DNA from 3 places in the Priestia sp. P5 genome. Region 1 is predicted to be linked to each of the others. Evidence: riboswitches for the same ligand, from Rfam matches in the RefSeq annotation. Region 1 holds a riboswitch; each other region holds the start of a gene.
What was found. A riboswitch is a leader RNA that binds a small molecule or an ion and turns the genes downstream of it on or off. The one in region 1 is predicted to bind cyclic di-AMP.
Positions count from the first base shown of each region.

Region 2: linked by a shared signal. The riboswitch ahead of MMB69_RS04335 (dicarboxylate/amino acid:cation symporter) and the one ahead of MMB69_RS05025 (potassium channel family protein) in region 1 are both predicted to bind cyclic di-AMP.
Region 3: linked by a shared signal. The riboswitch ahead of MMB69_RS26085 (cation:dicarboxylate symporter family transporter) and the one ahead of MMB69_RS05025 (potassium channel family protein) in region 1 are both predicted to bind cyclic di-AMP.

Region 1 is NZ_JAKWFJ010000001.1:979,543-985,578, reverse strand. It holds gene MMB69_RS05030 (TrkH family potassium uptake protein) at 212-1,531, opposite strand; gene MMB69_RS05025 (potassium channel family protein) at 1,535-2,194, opposite strand; cyclic di-AMP (ydaO/yuaA leader) riboswitch at 2,319-2,463, opposite strand; gene MMB69_RS05020 (carboxymuconolactone decarboxylase family protein) at 2,579-3,037, opposite strand; gene MMB69_RS05015 (Lrp/AsnC family transcriptional regulator) at 3,158-3,613, shown strand; gene MMB69_RS05010 (peptidyl-prolyl cis-trans isomerase) at 4,052-4,954, opposite strand; gene MMB69_RS05005 (S1C family serine protease) at 4,951-6,036, opposite strand, start outside.
Region 2 is NZ_JAKWFJ010000001.1:847,323-853,358, forward strand. It holds gene MMB69_RS04325 (ATP-binding protein) at 1-1,112, shown strand, start outside; gene MMB69_RS04330 (NAD(P)/FAD-dependent oxidoreductase) at 1,330-2,799, shown strand; cyclic di-AMP (ydaO/yuaA leader) riboswitch at 3,407-3,561, shown strand; gene MMB69_RS04335 (dicarboxylate/amino acid:cation symporter) at 3,741-4,976, shown strand; gene MMB69_RS04340 (aspartate aminotransferase family protein) at 5,085-6,036, shown strand, end outside.
Region 3 is NZ_JAKWFJ010000008.1:30,176-36,211, reverse strand. It holds gene MMB69_RS26105 (APC family permease) at 1-7, shown strand, start outside; gene MMB69_RS26100 (EcsC family protein) at 140-931, opposite strand; gene MMB69_RS26095 (DedA family protein) at 956-1,561, opposite strand; gene ytvI (sporulation integral membrane protein YtvI) at 1,721-2,752, opposite strand; gene MMB69_RS26085 (cation:dicarboxylate symporter family transporter) at 2,965-4,224, opposite strand; cyclic di-AMP (ydaO/yuaA leader) riboswitch at 4,331-4,470, opposite strand; gene MMB69_RS26080 (undecaprenyl-diphosphate phosphatase) at 4,744-5,568, opposite strand; gene MMB69_RS26075 (hypothetical protein) at 6,026-6,036, shown strand, end outside.

The DNA.
Region 1 (6,036 bases):
AAGTGAATCATATTTTTGTTTCTTTCGTTATATATAGTAAGAGATTTTTTACTATAAAAAAGGGGGACCTTTAATGCGCCGACATTCCAAATTGCCCATTGTTCTTGTCTTTGCCTTCTTTTTATTCATCGCAACTGTTTTGTGCGTAACCTCTTATATGTCTTGAACGTATAAATAATATAAAAAAATCGCCTCATCGAAGGCGATTTTTCTACCCTAGCATTATATCTTCGTTTGGATAACGAACGGCTTCACGCTTTTGCTTAGATAATGAAAACGCAAGCGTTAATGGCCCCACTTTTCCTAAAAACATGATAAAAACAATAATCACGCGGCCAAAGTATGAAAGTTCAGGAGTCGCTCCCATCGATAAGCCTACTGTTCCAAACGCAGAAACAACTTCAAACATAATTTTTACAAACGGCAGATTTTCCGAAATATTTAACAGAAAAATGGCCCCAAACACAAACATAATCGAAATCATCGTGATGGCTAGTGCCTTAAACACGTGAAGAGGAAGAAGTCGTCTCTTTAACAGCACAATATCTTCCCGGCTTCGTAAAAATGCCCATACAGAAAAAACAATCACCACAAACGTTGTTAGTTTAATACCGCCTCCTGTTGACGCACTTCCTGCACCAATAAACATTAATAAGACCATTAAAAAAACCGTTGCGTCATGCAGGTGAGCTAAATCAATTGTATTAAATCCAGCGGTTCTTGTCGTTACCGCTTGAAAATAAGAAGCCCATACTTTGTCTCCTAATGATAAATTTCCGAGCGTATGCGAATTGCTGTACTCTAAGAAAAAAATAAAAAGCATGGCAATCACATTAATCGCAAACGTGCTGATAATCATAATTTTTGAATGCAGCGTTAGTTTTTTATACGATTTTTTCACCCACATATCAGCAAGAACGGTAAACCCTAACCCGCCAATGATGAACAAAAAAGAAATCGTTATGTTAATAATAGGATCTCCAACATACTGCACTAAGTTATCAGACAGTAGTCCAAACCCTGCGTTATTAAAAGCTGAAATTGAATGAAACAAGCTAAAGAACAGCCCCTTAGACCATCCGAATTCCGGAACCCAGCGTATCGCTAAAAAAATAAGTGCAATAAACTCAATTAAAAATGAAAAGATAAACAGCCTTTTAACTAGCAGGACAACTCCGCCGACGCTCGTTTGATTTAATGCCTGCTGAACGAGCATACGCTCTTTAAATCCAATTTTTTTACCTAGCATCATAAAAATCAACACGGCAAATGACATAATGCCAAGACCGCCTATTTGAATTAACAGCATAATGATTGTTTGACCGATGACGGTAAAACGCGTACCTGTATCTACGACGGCTAAGCCGGTCACTGTCATAGCGGAAGTAGATGTAAAAAGGGCGTCTACCCACCGGATTGGCTCAGTAGTAGAAACAGGCATCATCAATAGAAGAGCACCAATAATAATTCCTCCGCCAAAAATGGAGACAAGCAGCTGCGGAGGGGTGAGTTTAATGATTTGTTTTTTCATCAGTTAAACTCCTTCTTCTTCAAAACGGTTCAAATCGCGATTATGTCCGATAACAATCAGCATATCTCCTTGTTCAATTATTTCATGCGCGGTAGGCGAAATCACCATTTCCCCGTCTTTTCGCTGAAAGCCGATAATGTTGCAGCCGTACTTGGCACGAATGTTTAAATCAAACAGCGTTTTATTATGAAGTTTCTTAGAAGCGACAATTTCGACAATACTATAATCCTTTGACAATTCAATGTAATCGATGATTTTTTCTGACACCACGTGATGAGCAATACGCTTAGCAATATCGCGCTCTGGATGAATAACTTTGTCCGCTCCTATTTTTTCGAGCACTTTTTGATGATACATATTCACTGCTTTTACCCATACTTGCTTAACGCCCATATCTTTTAAAAGCATCGTTGCGAGCACACTTGCTTCGATATCATCTCCAAACGAAATAAGCGCATGATCAACATTGCGGATACCTAGCCCCTTTAAGCTAGCTTCATCAATCGCGTTTGCTTGGACAACATATGTAGCTGAGTTGCTAAATTTATTTACTACCTCCTGATTGCGGTCAATAGCGAGCACATCCACATCCAGATTAGCAAACTCTTCAACCAAACTGCCTCCAAAACGACCTAATCCCAATACAGCAAACTGTTTTTTCATAGTGTATTTATTCCTTTCTTCAACTGCTGTGTGTTCTCTTAGCTTATACTTTTTCTAAAAAATTACATCTTTTTCTTAAAAAAAGCGCAAAAAAACACAGGAAGGCTCCTGTGTTTTTCCACACTCTTCCCCCTCAAAACGCTTGCGAAGTTAGCTGTCGGGTTCGGGTTTTAAGAGTAACCCTACCTTTTTAAGGATTCACCCCGGAGCACAATATGTGCGTAAATAATGGGTCCTCCGCTCCGTAATGGATTAAGCGATTTTTATTCAAATGTCTATGATCTATTTTTTAGAATAATCGATTCGATTCATGATACGTTTCACTTCACGAAAGCTATCTTACTCCTGTGAATTTTGTCTGTCAAGATATTTTTAGCGAAGACCTCACTTGCGCTGCAAGCTGCAAAAATCATATAAATCTAAACTGACAATCATTTTGTGAAATTGATCAAATAAATTAATAACAGCCAAAAGCTCTAACAGCTGCGTATCACTGTAAAATTTCTTTAATTGATCCATATCAGCATCGGTCAACTCCCTTGGACGCACCCGGTATACATCAATAAATCGAAACAGCAGCCGATCTTTTTCTTCCAGCTCTTTTTCTCTTAACACTTTTTGATTAAGCGTCTCATCCCCTACATATGACATGCTCATACACGTCTCACAGCCGTTAACACCTGCTAGATAAAGCCTAATTTTTTCCTTAGTCTCTTTTCCTACTATATCGCTGTTCCAAAGCGTGTCGTAAAGCTCATCATACAATCTTTTTACATGCGGAATTAAATTCAGTGCTTTTTCAAAATTTGTTCCCTCTTCGTTTGCTAACAAAACTCTTGCCATTTTTTACTCACTCCTTTTTAATTATTATAGTAAGAAAAACGGAAATTTTAGATTACATATAAAACATCTTAGCTACTATTACTAATCAAATGAAACGTTAATGAGAAAGAAGGTTTTCAATTGAAAATTGATGAAATTGATTTATCGATTTTACAGGCGCTGCAGCAAAACAGCCGCCTTTCCTTACGAGAGCTAGGAAAACAAATTAACCTGTCTCCCCCTTCGGTGGCAGAGCGAGTAAGGCAGCTAGAAAGCTTTGGCGTTATAAAAGGATATACGATTGATATTGATTATGAAAAGATGCACCTGCCTGTATCGTGTTTTATTGAAGTAACTATGAAAAACGGCGAGCACGAGCGTTTTAAACGATTTATTTCTCAGTATCCCTACGCTTTATTCTGTGAACGCATCGCCGGGCAAGCCTGCTTTATTACAAAGCTTCAGCTTCCCCACCTGCACGTACTCGAACAATTTATTAACGAAATTACACCTTATGCTAAAACGATTTCACACATCGCCCTTTCTCACGTGGAGATGTCTCCTGGATTACTGAGCCATTTAAAAGATGAAAAGTGATTGAAACGTAACGAAAGCAATCCAATCGAAAAGCGAACAATGGGATCAATGGAATCAATAAGCTCGTATGAATCACTTTTGACACCGCTGTTGATTTCCGTGTCAGTCTTCGCCTTGCCCTCCAATCAACAGCCAGAAACAAATAAATAGATTAAACATACGTTCACCATACTAACGAAAAGATCCGAACGATTCATCGTTCGGATCTTCTTTCCACTAAACTACTTTTGTCCCAAGCTCTTTTATTCGTCCAACAGCATAAAAAATAACCCTCCAAAGCTGGAGGGTATAAATTTTCCGAATAATGAAAGTTTTACAACTTCATTTTATCAGGTGACGACATTTCTGTCTACTTAAAAATGTAAAAGAGCTCTCTATTAATAGAAAGCTCTTTTACCTGCTTGCTTTTTGAAAACAATCAATCTATATAAAAGGGAACTACCTAAGGTTGAAAGTCACGTGGAACCTTGGCAGTTCATCCTGGATATACCGGTTGATATGATTCAAAACAAGTTCTTTCATCATTTCTTCTTTGACTTCTGATTCCGTTTTTTTATCTTTTTGTTTTAAAATAAGAATATAATAGACTTTACCCATTTTAATGGGCTCACTACTCTCTCCGATGTGCTGTTTTTTTAAAACATCTATAAAAGAGGGAGATAGACTTGAAAGCTTTAGATTATCAGCATTCTCTATTTTGCTGATTGTCTGGACATCAGCATATTTTTTTTGAACGTCTTCAAGAGATGTTCCTTTTTGCAGTTCAGCCGCAGCGGCGTCGGCATCATGTAAAGTGGAAAAATCCAGCTGTGTAAAAGATACGCGCGTTAGATCGTTTTCAATACGTTTATAGTAAGCAGTTAGTTCATCAGACGTAATTTGTTTACGGAAATATTCTTCTAATTTAAACTGATTTGTTAGCTGGTTGGTTACATCACTAGAACGAATATTTAACACTTCATAACCTTGTTTTCTTGTATCCTCGTCATATGAGCGTTTAATTTGCTTCCACATATCCTCAACTTGTTTTTGTACTTTATCGCTTGTCTTTAGATGCGAAATTAAGATTTTTTGCATAACAAGCTGCCGCAATAACTCTTTGCGGTAGCTTGTATCATTTAGCGGAGCATCTGGATTTAAGAACCCTTCAACGGCTAAAAAACGGTTGAATTCAGCTCCTGTCACCTTGCCTCCCTCATACGCTGCCAGTTCTTTGGTAGAAGATAGCTGACTAATTTCTACAGAAGGAAACATCGTGTTTGAATGCTTCCCTCCGCAGCCGGTTAAAAATCCGAACGCTGTTAATACTGCTAGCAGCAGCTTTAACGGTGTTGAATTCATCCATTGTTATCCTGCTGTTCTGAAAGCTTCAGAGAAATGGTTTGTTTTTTTCCATTTCGATATACGTCTAATTTTACCGTGTCTCCTACTTTACGTTTTGTGTATAGATATTGACGTAAATCACTGGATGTTTTGACTTCATTTCCATCGATGGCAACAATCACGTCTTTTGATTGTAAACCTGCATCAGAAGCAGAAGAGAATGGTTCAACCGTCGTTACGACAACTCCTTCAGACGTATCGCTTGTTAGGCCTAGCTGGTTTTGTTTTGTTGCAGCTGAAAGCTGACCTACATCCTGAAGACCTACCCCCATATATGGACGCGTTATTTTTCCATTTTTCATCAGCTGTTCAATCGTCGGCTGCACTTCATCACTTGGAAGAGCAAAGCCGATGCCTTCTACATTGTCTTCTGAAATTTTCATACTGTTGATACCGACTACTTCACCGGAAGAATTGATCAAGGCACCGCCGCTGTTTCCTGGATTAATTGCCGCATCCGTTTGAATTGCATCTACGTTCCAATTTTCTGAAATAGGGACAGAGCGTTTTGCTGCGCTCACGATACCTTGTGTGACCGTACGAGAAAATTGTTCACCAAGAGGATTTCCGATTGCAAGCACCGTTTCACCCGCTACTAAATCCGATGATTTCCCGAACTTCGCCACTTGTTCAACATTTTTGTCAGACATCTCAAGCACCGCTAAATCCGTTAGCGCGTCAGCTCCGACAATTTTAGCTTTTTCTTTTTGTCCGTTTGAAAGTGACACTTCTACTTCGCTTGCGCCGTCAATAACGTGGTTATTGGTCACAACGTAAGCTTTTCCATTTTCTTTTTTGAAAATAACACCGGAACCCGTTCCTGCTTCTTGCGTTTGGGTATCTCCAGAAAATGGATTTGTTTGTTGTTGAATATTGTTCACGCCTACAACAGCAGCTGATACTTTATTTACAACTGAAACAAGATCTGACTGATTCACGGTTGTGCTTACTGTTCGAGGCGTTGTGCTCGTTGTTGTTGCGGTTTGAGTCTGCGTTGTTTGATTCGCTGTTTGCGTATCAGCTGAATCCATTAACCCCAG
Region 2 (6,036 bases), 130 kb from region 1:
ATATTCCGCTCTTAGTTGTTCAGTGGAAAGAGTTTTCCTCAAGTATTCAAAAGCAAGAGGAAGTCATTCGGAAAATGAAGCAATATAAGCAGTTTGTCCAGCAAAGCCAAGATGCATTTATTGTAACAAGAGAAGGCAGAATTCAATATTTGAATCCCGCTGGTGTTAAACTTCTTGGCGGCGAGAAAAAAGAAGAGTATATCGGGCGTCCTTGGCTTCATTTTATTCATCCCGAACATTTAGAAATCGTAAAAGAACGAATGGTTCAGCTGATGAATGGAATGTCCGTGAGGCCACGTGTTGATGTGAAACTATTGACTAAAAAAGGAGTCGTCATTATTGAATCTTCGGCAACCAAAATTAAGTTTGAAGGACAGGATGCCATTCAGTATATTATTCGCGACGTAACGGATCGGAAAAAATATGATGAAATGGCAAGCAAATCTGAAAAGCTTACAATGGTGAGCAAGTTAGCGGCAGGAGTAGCACATGAAATTCGTAATCCAATGACGGCGATTAAAGGGTTTATTCAGCTGTTAAAAGCATCAAAACAGTATAACGAAGAATACAATGATATTATGCTTGAAGAATTGAATCGCGTCGAATCCATTATTCAAGAATTTTTAACGCTGGCCAAGCCTAAAATTGAAAATTCATACCACCCAAAAAGTCTCAATCAAATCATCCGTCACGTGACATTATTATTAGATACACACGCCAATTATAAAAACTGTCGTATTATTAATGAAATTAGTGATGAGATTACAATCTTTTGTGAAGAAAATGCGCTTAAACAAGTTTTTATTAATTTAATTCAAAATGCGCTTGAGTCAATGAGCAAAGGTACAGTTAAAGTCACCGTTGAGAAAAGAAATGAATACGGCATGGTCATTATCGAGGATGAAGGCTGTGGAATTGATGAGCAATCTTTAGCCCGGCTAGGTGAACCGTTTTATTCTACTAAACAAACAGGAACGGGGCTAGGCTTAATGATTAGCTACCGAATAATCGAACAGCATCAAGGGCATATTTCATTTGCGAGTAAAGTAGGAGTAGGAACAAAAGTAGAAATTGCTCTTCCGTATATTAAAGAACCAGTGAACATTTCATAGCGCTTGCTATTCGTTCACTGGTTTTTATTTGACTGGAATAAAAACGAATGTTTTTTTATATTTTTATTTTAATGTTCGTATATATTGTTGACTAAAGGATTTGTTTTTGATATATTATCAAATGGCTAGAAAATAACCGAATGATAATAAAAAAAGAAAATTCGGTCAATGACTTTTATCTTTTACCCAAAGAAAAAAGATGATGGGAGAATGTACAATGAACTCAAATTATGATGTTATTGTGGTAGGGGCAGGACCCGCTGGGATTTTTACTTGCTATGAGTTAACGTTAAAATTACCGGAAGCAACTATTTTATTAATCGATAAAGGACACGATATCTATCGACGTAATTGTCCGATTCTTCAGAAAAAAATTGAAAAATGTCCGCCTGCGGTTGGCAAAAAAGAGTTTGCTGGCTGTTTGCCTGCTTGTTCTATCACAAATGGTTTTGGTGGAGCCGGCGCATATTCAGACGGGAAATTTAATATCACAAGTGAATTTGGAGGCTGGATGACGGATTATCTGTCTGAATCACAGGTGGTAGATTTAATTAAATATGTGGATGAAATTAATTTAAAACACGGAGCAACCGATACGATTACGGATCCGTTAACTGATAAAGTTCGTGAAATTGAAAAACGCGGATACGCAGCAGGTTTAAAGCTATTGCGTGCCCAGGTGCGTCATTTAGGAACAGAGCAAAATTTAGAAATTTTAAAAAGCATTTATGAATACTTAAAAGAAAAAATTGATATGCAGTATAAAACGGAAGTAGCCGATTTAATAACAGAAAAAGAAGACGGTCAGCATATCGTGCGCGGTATTGAATTGAAAAACGGTGAAAGAATTACGGCTGATAAAGTGGTTGTTTCACCAGGTCGAGACGGCTCGAAGTGGATGAGCGACTTACTAAAAAAACGCCGTTTAAAAATGATTAACAATCAAGTGGACATCGGCGTTCGAGTAGAAACATCCAACGTTGTTATGGAAGAAATCAACAAGCACTTGTACGAAGGGAAATTCATTTACAATACGTCTGTAGGTACAAGAGTCAGAACGTTCTGCAGCAATCCTTCAGGACATGTGGTAGTAGAGAATCATTCAGGTATTATGTTAGCAAATGGACACGCATACAAAGATCCGAAGCTTGGAAGTCAAAATACGAACTTTGCGCTGCTTGTTTCTCATAAATTTTCGGATCCATTTGATCAACCAAACGAATATGCGCACGAAGTATCAAGGTTAGCTAATATGCTGTCAAACGGGGGCTTAGTTGTTCAAAAGTATGGAGATATTCTAAAGGGCCGTCGTTCAACAGCGAATCGAATTAAAGAAGGCTTTTTAGAACCAACGTTAAAAGAAGCTGTACCGGGTGACTTGGGCTTAGTGCTTCCTTACAATACGATGAAAAGCTTAATTGAAATGACAGAAGCACTGGATCATGTAACGCCTGGTTTAGCTTCTGAACATACGCTGTTTTACGGTGTAGAAGCGAAATTTTATTCAGCTCGTCCAAAGCTAAACGATAAGTTTGAAACTGAAATCTCTGGTTTATACGTGGGAGGAGACGGAGCTGGTATTACGCGAGGACTCGCGCAGGCAAGTGCGTGCGGTGTGTGGGTAGCGCGTGACATTGTTGAAAAATTAAAGAATCGCAAAGCAAGTTCTGAACCTGTTACTGTATAAGAAAAAGAGGCCGTCACGGCCTCTTTTTTTATATGTGTTAAATAATGAGAGCGAATAAGTAAAAAGCAAAGAACTTGTACCGCTCAAACTCCGATAGTTTTATATGATAATTACCCGCTCTTTTTTTAAAAAAATTACGGAATCCGTACGTCTATCGTGAGCAGAATTAAATAGAATAAGGCGAATTGATAATGTCCATTTCTTTCTATCAATAAAGTCAGTGAAATTTTAGGGAGTTTATATCAAGCAGTACAATAAGGATAAAATCAACAGTTGGAAAGAGTTGTTTTTTTGATGAGTAAAATATTTATGGAAGCAGCAAAGTACGCGTACGTTAGAATAATTATGCAAATTTATGAATGGAATTTAATGAGAAGAAAGTTCACTTCACAAACTATTTTTTGAGTTAATTTTTTATCTATTAGATTGTAAGTCTTGTTAAATAAGTGTTTGTGTTTTATTAGAATATGATGTGAATATTTTAAAATACAACAATTCTCAACTTTTTATGATAAAATACTGCATTATTTTTGAATAAAAAGTTGACAGGATCATATAAAATGAATTTTAATTAAAGTAACAATTATTATCATGAAAAAACATTTAAAAAAATTATTTGCTTAATCTCTTTTGTTTTATAAGAGAACGGGGGACCCATATTTGTGCGTAATGTACTTGGGGTGAATCTTGAATGAATCAAGTGGGGTAACTCACGTACCCGAATCCGACAGCTAACTCCGTAAGCATTCAGTGAGGGAATAACAGGTCTATGAAACCATGATATTCTCATGGTTTTTTGTATAGCTAAAATATTCCTAAACTATTAATCTGAAAATTTTTAATATATTGTATATTTTGAGTGTTATCGTTCTCAATGCATGGTAAAATAAGTATGGTAGTTAGAATCATTCTAATATAATTTATTTACGGGAGGTAAATCTATGAAGCTATCGACAAAAATTATTATCGCGCTAATTGCTGGTGCTGTTGTAGGAGTGTTGATTAATGCTTTTGCTCCAAGTGCTTTTGCTCCGCTGGACAAGTACTTGTTTACACCGCTTGGCCAAATTTTCTTAAGCTTAATTAAAATGCTTGTTGTACCAATTGTGTTTTTCTCGATCACTTTAGGTGTAGCAGGTTTAGGAGATCCTAAAAAACTAGGAAGAATCGGGGCTAAAACAGTTTCCTACTTCCTAGTTACAACAACCGTTGCGATTATTATCGGTTTAATTTTAGCTTATGCAATTAAACCGGGTACGTTTGGATCTTTTGATACAAAAAACGCTTCTTTTGAAGCCGAAAAAGCACCGCCGGTTGGAGAGACATTCTTAAATATGATTCCAGTCAATCCAATTCAAGCGATGGCTGAAGGGAATATGCTTCAACTTATCGTTTTCTCTATCTTTATCGGTTTTGGTATTACGATGCTTGGAAGTAAAACAAAAGGGCTTTACAATTTACTAGAGCAAGGCAATGAATTAATGATGTACCTTGTAAATCTAGTGATGAAGTTTGCTCCTTACGGAACATTTGGTCTTCTTGCAACAGCGGTTGGAAGTCAAGGCTGGGAGGCAATTAAAGCGATGGGTCTATACATGATTGTAGTCGTGCTCGCGCTGTTCATCCATTCAATCGTAACGTATGGTGGAACTGTCGCTCTTATGGCCAGACGCAACCCAATTGAATTTTTTAAAGGTTTTGCTCCTGCGATGACAGTTGGCTTCAGTACATCAAGCAGTAATGCAACGCTTCCGATTTCAATGAATGTGGCACAGAAAAATCTTCGTGTCCCGGAGTCCATCAGCAGTTTTGTTCAGCCGTTAGGTGCTACCATTAACATGGATGGAACGGCAATTATGCAAGGTGTAGCGACTATTTTTATTGCACAAGTATACGGCGTTGACCTATCGCTGGGGGCTCTTGTGACGGTTGTATTGACAGCGGTGCTTGCTAGTATTGGTACAGCAGGTGTGCCGGGAGTTGGTCTCATTATGCTAGCAATGGTACTGAGTTCGGTTGGCCTGCCTGTAGCAGGTATCGGATTGATTATCGGAATTGATCGCTTGCTTGATATGCTTCGTACATCTGTAAATATTACGGGAGACGCTGCGTGTGCCGTTATTGTGGCTGAGTCAGAAGCAAAGCGTATGGATAAATCTGTAACGCAATCGGCTTAATAAGCGCAAAAGCTCTAGCTATATGCTAGGGCTTTTTTTATTGGCAAGAAACTCTTCTTTTCAGCATACAGTTTAATAAGAGTATGTGTTTGAAAGGAGAGTGCGGAAATGAATAAGACCCATGTGATAAAGCCGCTGCTCGACGATGACTACCCAGTTATTTCATATGGAAAAGGAATTTATTTGTACGACCAAGATGGAAAAAGGTACATAGATGCTTCGTCAGGGGCAGTTACAGCAAGTATCGGACACGGCGTAAAAGAAATTATTGATGCGATGACCGATCAGGCACAGAAAGTTGCGTTTGTATATCGGTCGCAGTTTACAAGTGATCCAACAGAAGCCTTAGCTAAGAAACTATGTGAATTAAGCAGCAATCATTTCCAGTGGAGTTTTTTTGTTAACAGCGGGACAGAAGCGACTGAAACGGCTATGAAAACGGCAATTCAGCATTTTCAAGAGCAAGGAAAGCCAACCAAAACGAAGGTTTTGTCACGCTGGATGAGCTATCACGGTATTACCATAGGAGCTCTGTCTATGTCAGGGCACGTTGGAAGACGAAAACGCTTCTCGTCTTTGCTTGAAGATTATCCTTCGGTTTCACCTCCTTATTGCTATCGATGTCCGTTTCAGCAAACCTATCCATCCTGTAATCTTGCTTGTGCACACGAATTGGAAACAGTTATCAAACGAACCGGCCCTGAACATATTGCTGCTTTTATTACAGAGCCCATTGTAGGAGCAGCCGGAGCAGCCCTTACACCTCCTCCCGGCTATTATGAAGTGATAAGAGAAATTTGCGATAAATATGATGTTTTATGGATTGCGGATGAAGTCATGACGGGAGTTGGGCGTACAGGCGTGATGTTTGCGTATGAGCACTGGGGAGTTAAACCAGACATCATGACGCTTGGAAAAGGAGTGGGAGCAGGATATACACCAATAGCCGTTACGTTGGCTAGCAGCAAAACGATTGAACCTATTATGAACGGATCCAAATTAATTATGAGCGGACATACGCTAAGCGCTAATCCGTTGTCATCAGCTGTAGGGATAGCTG
Region 3 (6,036 bases), on a different contig from region 1:
TGATTAAGGAAATAGACTTAACACATGAAAGCTGCATTTACTATACCAATGAAAAAATCCGAACGCATTCGATTCTTAATCAAGAATCAAACGCTTTCGGATTTTTCTTCAACTAAAATACTTTCGTACCAGCCTTTTTCTATTTTTTAGATTGTGAGACTTTTTCCAAAATACGCCTTTTACGGTAAAGCATCATTCCAACTTCTCCTATATCGCTAATCGCTTGTTTGTTAATATACGCCCCAAATACCATTCCTGCTATAGGAATCATTTGAAATAGCTTTTTCCATCCCAAGTTGTCTCTATAGGTTAGAAACACTTCTCTCCAACCTTGGAGCTGCTGCAAGCTCTGCGTTCGATTTCCGCTTGCTAATTCTTCTAAAATCGCACGTTTCCCTACAATGTCAGAAGACGAAAACTGCATGCATTTGACCATAAAAATTCGTTCCTCTTGCTCAGTGGGGTCATAACCATAAGAAACAGCCACTTCTTGCAGTGTCTTAAGTGTAAGTCCCAATACAAAAGGAATATCAATCGCCAGTGTAAAAATTCCACCTACTCCGGTTGTAGCTCCTTGCAGCTGTGCATTCTTTTTTCGGACTTCAATAAAATACTCCGCCAATTCATCCATTTCCTGCAGAGATAAATGCTGAATATCCTCTATTGAAAGCTGCTTATTTTCTTGTAATTGGGCTGATGCTTTCTCTAGCGTGACAGACGTATTAGCTAAATACTGGCCTCCATTATCAACATACTTAGCAATTTCATCTAATAATTTTTCTATTTTTTGATGAATGAACTTTGGCGTTACTTTATCTAAAGCTGAAAAAGGCAAGCGAGCCAGCCGCTCCCAGAAAAAAAGTCCTTTTTGGTCTTTCTCCCACTTTTCAATTTTTCGTAACTCTACTCTTAACTGCTCATGCTCTGACATATCCTCACTCTTTTCCTCGATTTATCAGCTCTGCCCTACTTGTTTATTCCGCACATATTTAATGATAAAAAACAATGCAATTAAAACAACAATTCCGATTCCAATAGGCTGCATATATTGAGAGACAATCGGCCCGACCTCTTTCCACTTAGGTCCTAACTTATATCCTAAATATACGTAAATAGCCGTTACTGGAAGCATCGCAACAAATGTGTAAATAGAAAACAGCCATACATTCATTTTTGCCATCCCGCACGGAAAAGAGATAGCCGTGCGCACTCCTGGAATAAAGCGTCCAAAAAAAGCAACCCCGCTGCCGTACTTATTAAAAAAGCGATCAGCGGCGTCAATTTCTTTTTCTTTCACCAAAAAGTATTTTCCATATTTTAAAACCAGCGGTCGTCCACCGTAACGTCCCAGTGCATAAAGAGTCAACGGTCCACAAACACCGCCTACTGTACCTGCAAGGATAGCCAGATACAAGTTCATATCACCTTGATACACCCAATACCCTACTAAAGGTAAAACAAGCTCTGCCGGGACAAATTCAAACGTTAATGCTAAAATTACGCCAAAATAAGAGAGCTGTTTTAGCGCTTCAATTAAAGAAAGTAAAACCGACTCTAACAAAAATTCTCCTCCTCATGTCATTAAATCTAAGACTGCAAAACTATAATTAGCCGATTGATAGATAAAAACCAATGCGGCATAGTTTTTTCCTTTCCCTCTTTACGTATTACGTACTACAAAAGTTTCAATAAAAAAAAGCGCTAGTTTTATCCAGCGCTTTTATAGTTTAAAGTTAATTTGAATAATACCTACTTTACGAAGAGCATCGTATAAAATAACTAAAGCCGGTCCTAAAAATAATCCGACAAAGCCTAAAAGTTTAAATCCAATGTACAAACTAACTAGTGCAGCCAAAGGTGAAATGCCCATATTTGTAGAAAATACTTTTGGTTCTACTACACGTCTTACTACCGTAATGACTCCAAATAGAATAAATAAGCCGATTGCTAATGAGTCATGTCCTTGAGTAAGAGCAAAAATCCCCCATGGAACGAGCACCGAGCCTGTCCCAAGGATTGGTAAGATATCGACAATTACAATTAATAAACTAAGAAGCGCGGTATACGGAACATCTAATAGCCAAAGCCCTACATAAGCCATTACAAACGTCATGACACTTAAGATAATTTGTGCCTTGATAAAACCAACCCCCGCTTGGATAAGCTGAGTGATGACAACTTGTAGCTTATATTTCGTTTCTTCTGTTAAAAATGACTTAATTTTATTTTTAATAGCAGGCAGCTCAAGGCTGATAAATACAAGTGCTACTAAATAAATAAGAAACTCTAATAGAAACCCAGGAACAGTAGCGGCAAAGCTAATGATGATTTCTACGGTACTTTTTAATAGAGAATCTAATGAATTTACGGTTTTTTCAAGCGTGCGCTCGATAGAAGAAATCACTTCTGTAGGAAGAGCGTTTGAATAGTATTTCCACTTAATAATAGTTGGATAAATCGCGGTTTCATAGATTTCTTTTACAAAGGAAGGCGCTATTTTTGAAAGAGCAACCACTTGCGTAACGATTGTCCGAACAATAAAAAATCCAATAAGTATGAGCGAAACAACATATAAAATGAAGGTCATAAGCACTGCATAGACTCTCTTCATTTTAAAAGATTGATGCAATTTTTGAACAATACCCTCAAGTGCTAATGCTGTTAATAAAGCAAACACAATCGGTAAACTGTAAGGGATTAACAAACATACGATTACTATCGAGGCGATGACCCATATTCGCTTTTTCCACATACTCTACTATCCCCCTACTAGCTAAGCTATCTCTATATTTACTGATAAAGAAAGGAACCAGTGACTGCTTTATGTAAGAATAAAATTTGGATATTTTTATACCTGATGTTACATATTATAGGGTCAATTCCCATAATAATAAAGGGATTATTATGAAAAAAGCTACTTATTCTAATTTTTTGAATAGAATAAGTAGCTTTTTAATTTATAAATTAGCCGGCCCTCATGACCTCTGTACCTTTTTTAGGGTCAAATTTGCCTTCTGATTTAGACATTACAATTGCTGCTAGTGTGTTTCCTACTAAGTTAACAACCGTACGTGCCATATCCATGATTCTGTCTACTCCGGCGATGAAGGCTAATCCTTCTGCGGGAACACCGATTGTTCCAAGAGTAGCTAGTAATACAACAAATGATGTTCCTGGCACTGCAGCCATTCCTTTAGATGTAACCATCAATACAAGAATGAGCGTCAGCTGTTGAACGATCGTTAAATCAATACCATACACTTGCGCTAAGAATAACGCTGCAATCGCTTGATAAAGAACGGAACCATCTAGGTTAAATGTATAACCGATTGGTACAACGAACGATACGATAGCTTTTGGACAGCCCATCTTTTCAAGTTTTTCCATAATACGCGGAAGAACTGTCTCAGAGCTAGATGTACTGTATGCTAACAACAGTTCATCTTTCATATAGCGGAATAAGTGGAAGATGTTAATTCCTGCCCATTTCGCAATTCCTCCTAATACAACAAGTAGGAAGAAAATTAGCGCTAAATAAACTAAGATAACAAGCTTTCCTAATGAAAGGAGTGAATCTAAGCCAAATTTTGAAACCGTTACACCAATTAAAGCAAATACACCAATTGGAGCCACTTTCATTACAAGGTTTACCACGTGAAACATTGCGTGAGAAACGCCGTCGAAGAATTGTACAACTGGCTTTCCTCTTTCCCCAATTGCTGCTACTCCAAGTGCAAACAACACTGTAAAGAAGATAATTGCTAGCATGTCTCCTTCAACAATTGACTGGAAGAAGTTTGTCGGAACAATGTGTAAGAAAGTTTCAGCCACTGACTTTCCTTCTTGCTGTTCGGATGTTTCAACGTATTGTGAAATATCACTCTTCTGTGCTGAATGAATGTCTACACCTTGCCCAGGGTGAAAAATATTAGCAATCAATACACCGATTACAATTGCAAAAGTCGTAATAATTTCAAAATAGAGAATGGTTTTAACGCCGAGCTTTCCGACCTGTTTACCGCTCCCTGCTCCTGCAACTCCAACGACTAAGCTTGAGATAACAATTGGAATAACAATCATCTTGATTAATCTTAAAAATAGGTCTCCTAGCGGCTGTAGGTATGTTACTACACGCGGATCGTTAAACCAAATTACCCCTACAAGAACACCAAGGATTAAACCGGTAAAAATCTGCGTAGCCAAACCAAAACGAATTTTTTTCATAGATGTACCTCCCCAAAGATGTATGACATTTGTATATACTTTTCTGAAAAAACAAAAAAAGACTATTCTTAAGAAAGAACAGCCTTTTACTTACGCTATTTTGGGCTCTTTCTCTCAATGAAGCAAACGGGGTTAACTGTCGGATTCGGAATTGAGAGTTTCCTACCTTTTGTAAGGATTCACCCCAAGGCAGCTTTACTGCCGATAATGATTCCCCCGCTCTATACGATTAAGCTTATTATTCAGTTTTTATAAAATTAAAACGATCTATACGTTGTCATACGTTTTTTACAGTCAATAAAACTAAACAGAAGTCTTACTTTTACTTAACTTTATACTGCACAAATATTAATTTACTATTTTTCGACACGTTTTGTCAATACCCATGTTTATAAAACGCTTTCAAAAGGCGATAATATATATTTATGCAAAAAAGCTATTGCAACATTGCAATAGCTTTTTCTTGCTCTTTGAGTCTCTATTAGAAGTTTAAAGGACTAAAGAACTCGCGTGTTTATTTTATAAAAATACAAAATATAGAATAGCTGCTAAAACAATTCGATATAGTGCAAATGGTACTAATTTGATACGATTAATTAATTTCAGGAAAAAGCGAATAGATACCAGCGCAAAAATAAAGGCGCTGATAAAACCAGCAATAAAAAACGGTAGCGCATCTGATGTGAAATACTGCCAGTTTTTAACCAATGAAAGTCCACTTGCTCCTGCCATGATTGGCACTGCCATAATAAATGTAAAATCTGCGGCTGCCTTATGGCTCATTCCAAGAAGAACTCCTCCTGAAATCGTTGAGCCTGAGCGAGAAAAGCCTGGCCAAAGAGCAATACATTGAAACAGTCCTATACCCAGTGCTTGTCCATAAGACATTTGGTCCACCGTTTCTACACGCGGACGTTTAGGTCCAAACAAATCTGCTAGAATCATTAATACAGCTCCGACTACTAAGCCAATTAGCACCGTATTTAAAGAAAACAAATGTTCATCAATGTAATCATCAAACAAAAGTCCTAACACTCCTGCGGGTAACAGCCCAACAATTACCTGCATTAAATTCAAGCGATTTGTCGGTCCAATTGGAGCAGCTGGCTTTTTTCCCAATCCTAATAAATTAATAAAACGATCTTTAAAAATAACAACTACTGCTAAGATCGACCCTAGCTGAATAACAATTTTAAATGTATTAGCTACTGGAGATGAAAATAATTCTTTTGAATTTAACCACAGGTCATCCACAATAATCATATGCCCAGTTGACGAAACAGGAGCAAACTCTGTTAAACCTTCTACAATCCCTAAAATGATTGCTACAATAATTTCCCACATAAAGCTATGTACCTTGCCTTTCTTTCAAATTAATAAGCTTATCGCTTCGTTTTACATGCTCAACTATTTTCCTATTTTGACACTTGCTTTTTTATCATAATTGTTAAAACTATGAAATACAATGTGTATTTGCAAAAAGATAAGAATCTTTAATAATTTGTAATAAAAACCTTACATGCTATAACCAAAAAAACAAGATATCAGCTTTTATTTGTTTTAAAAAGCAGTCGCTATGTTCGGTATAAATTCCGGGCCGTTAGCTAAAAATGAATCATCTAGACTATTTTTCTTTGGTGTAAAAAAATGACTAAATCATTATGTTTTTTCCATCCTCTTTACTGTCATCTATCATTTTAATCAACTAGTGCTTGCTTATACGACATATCCCCTAAGTAATTTGAAACTTTTTCTCTCTTTTCTCGTATATAGTAGTATCTTTTTTAGGAGGCTTTTTACTATGAATGGAAA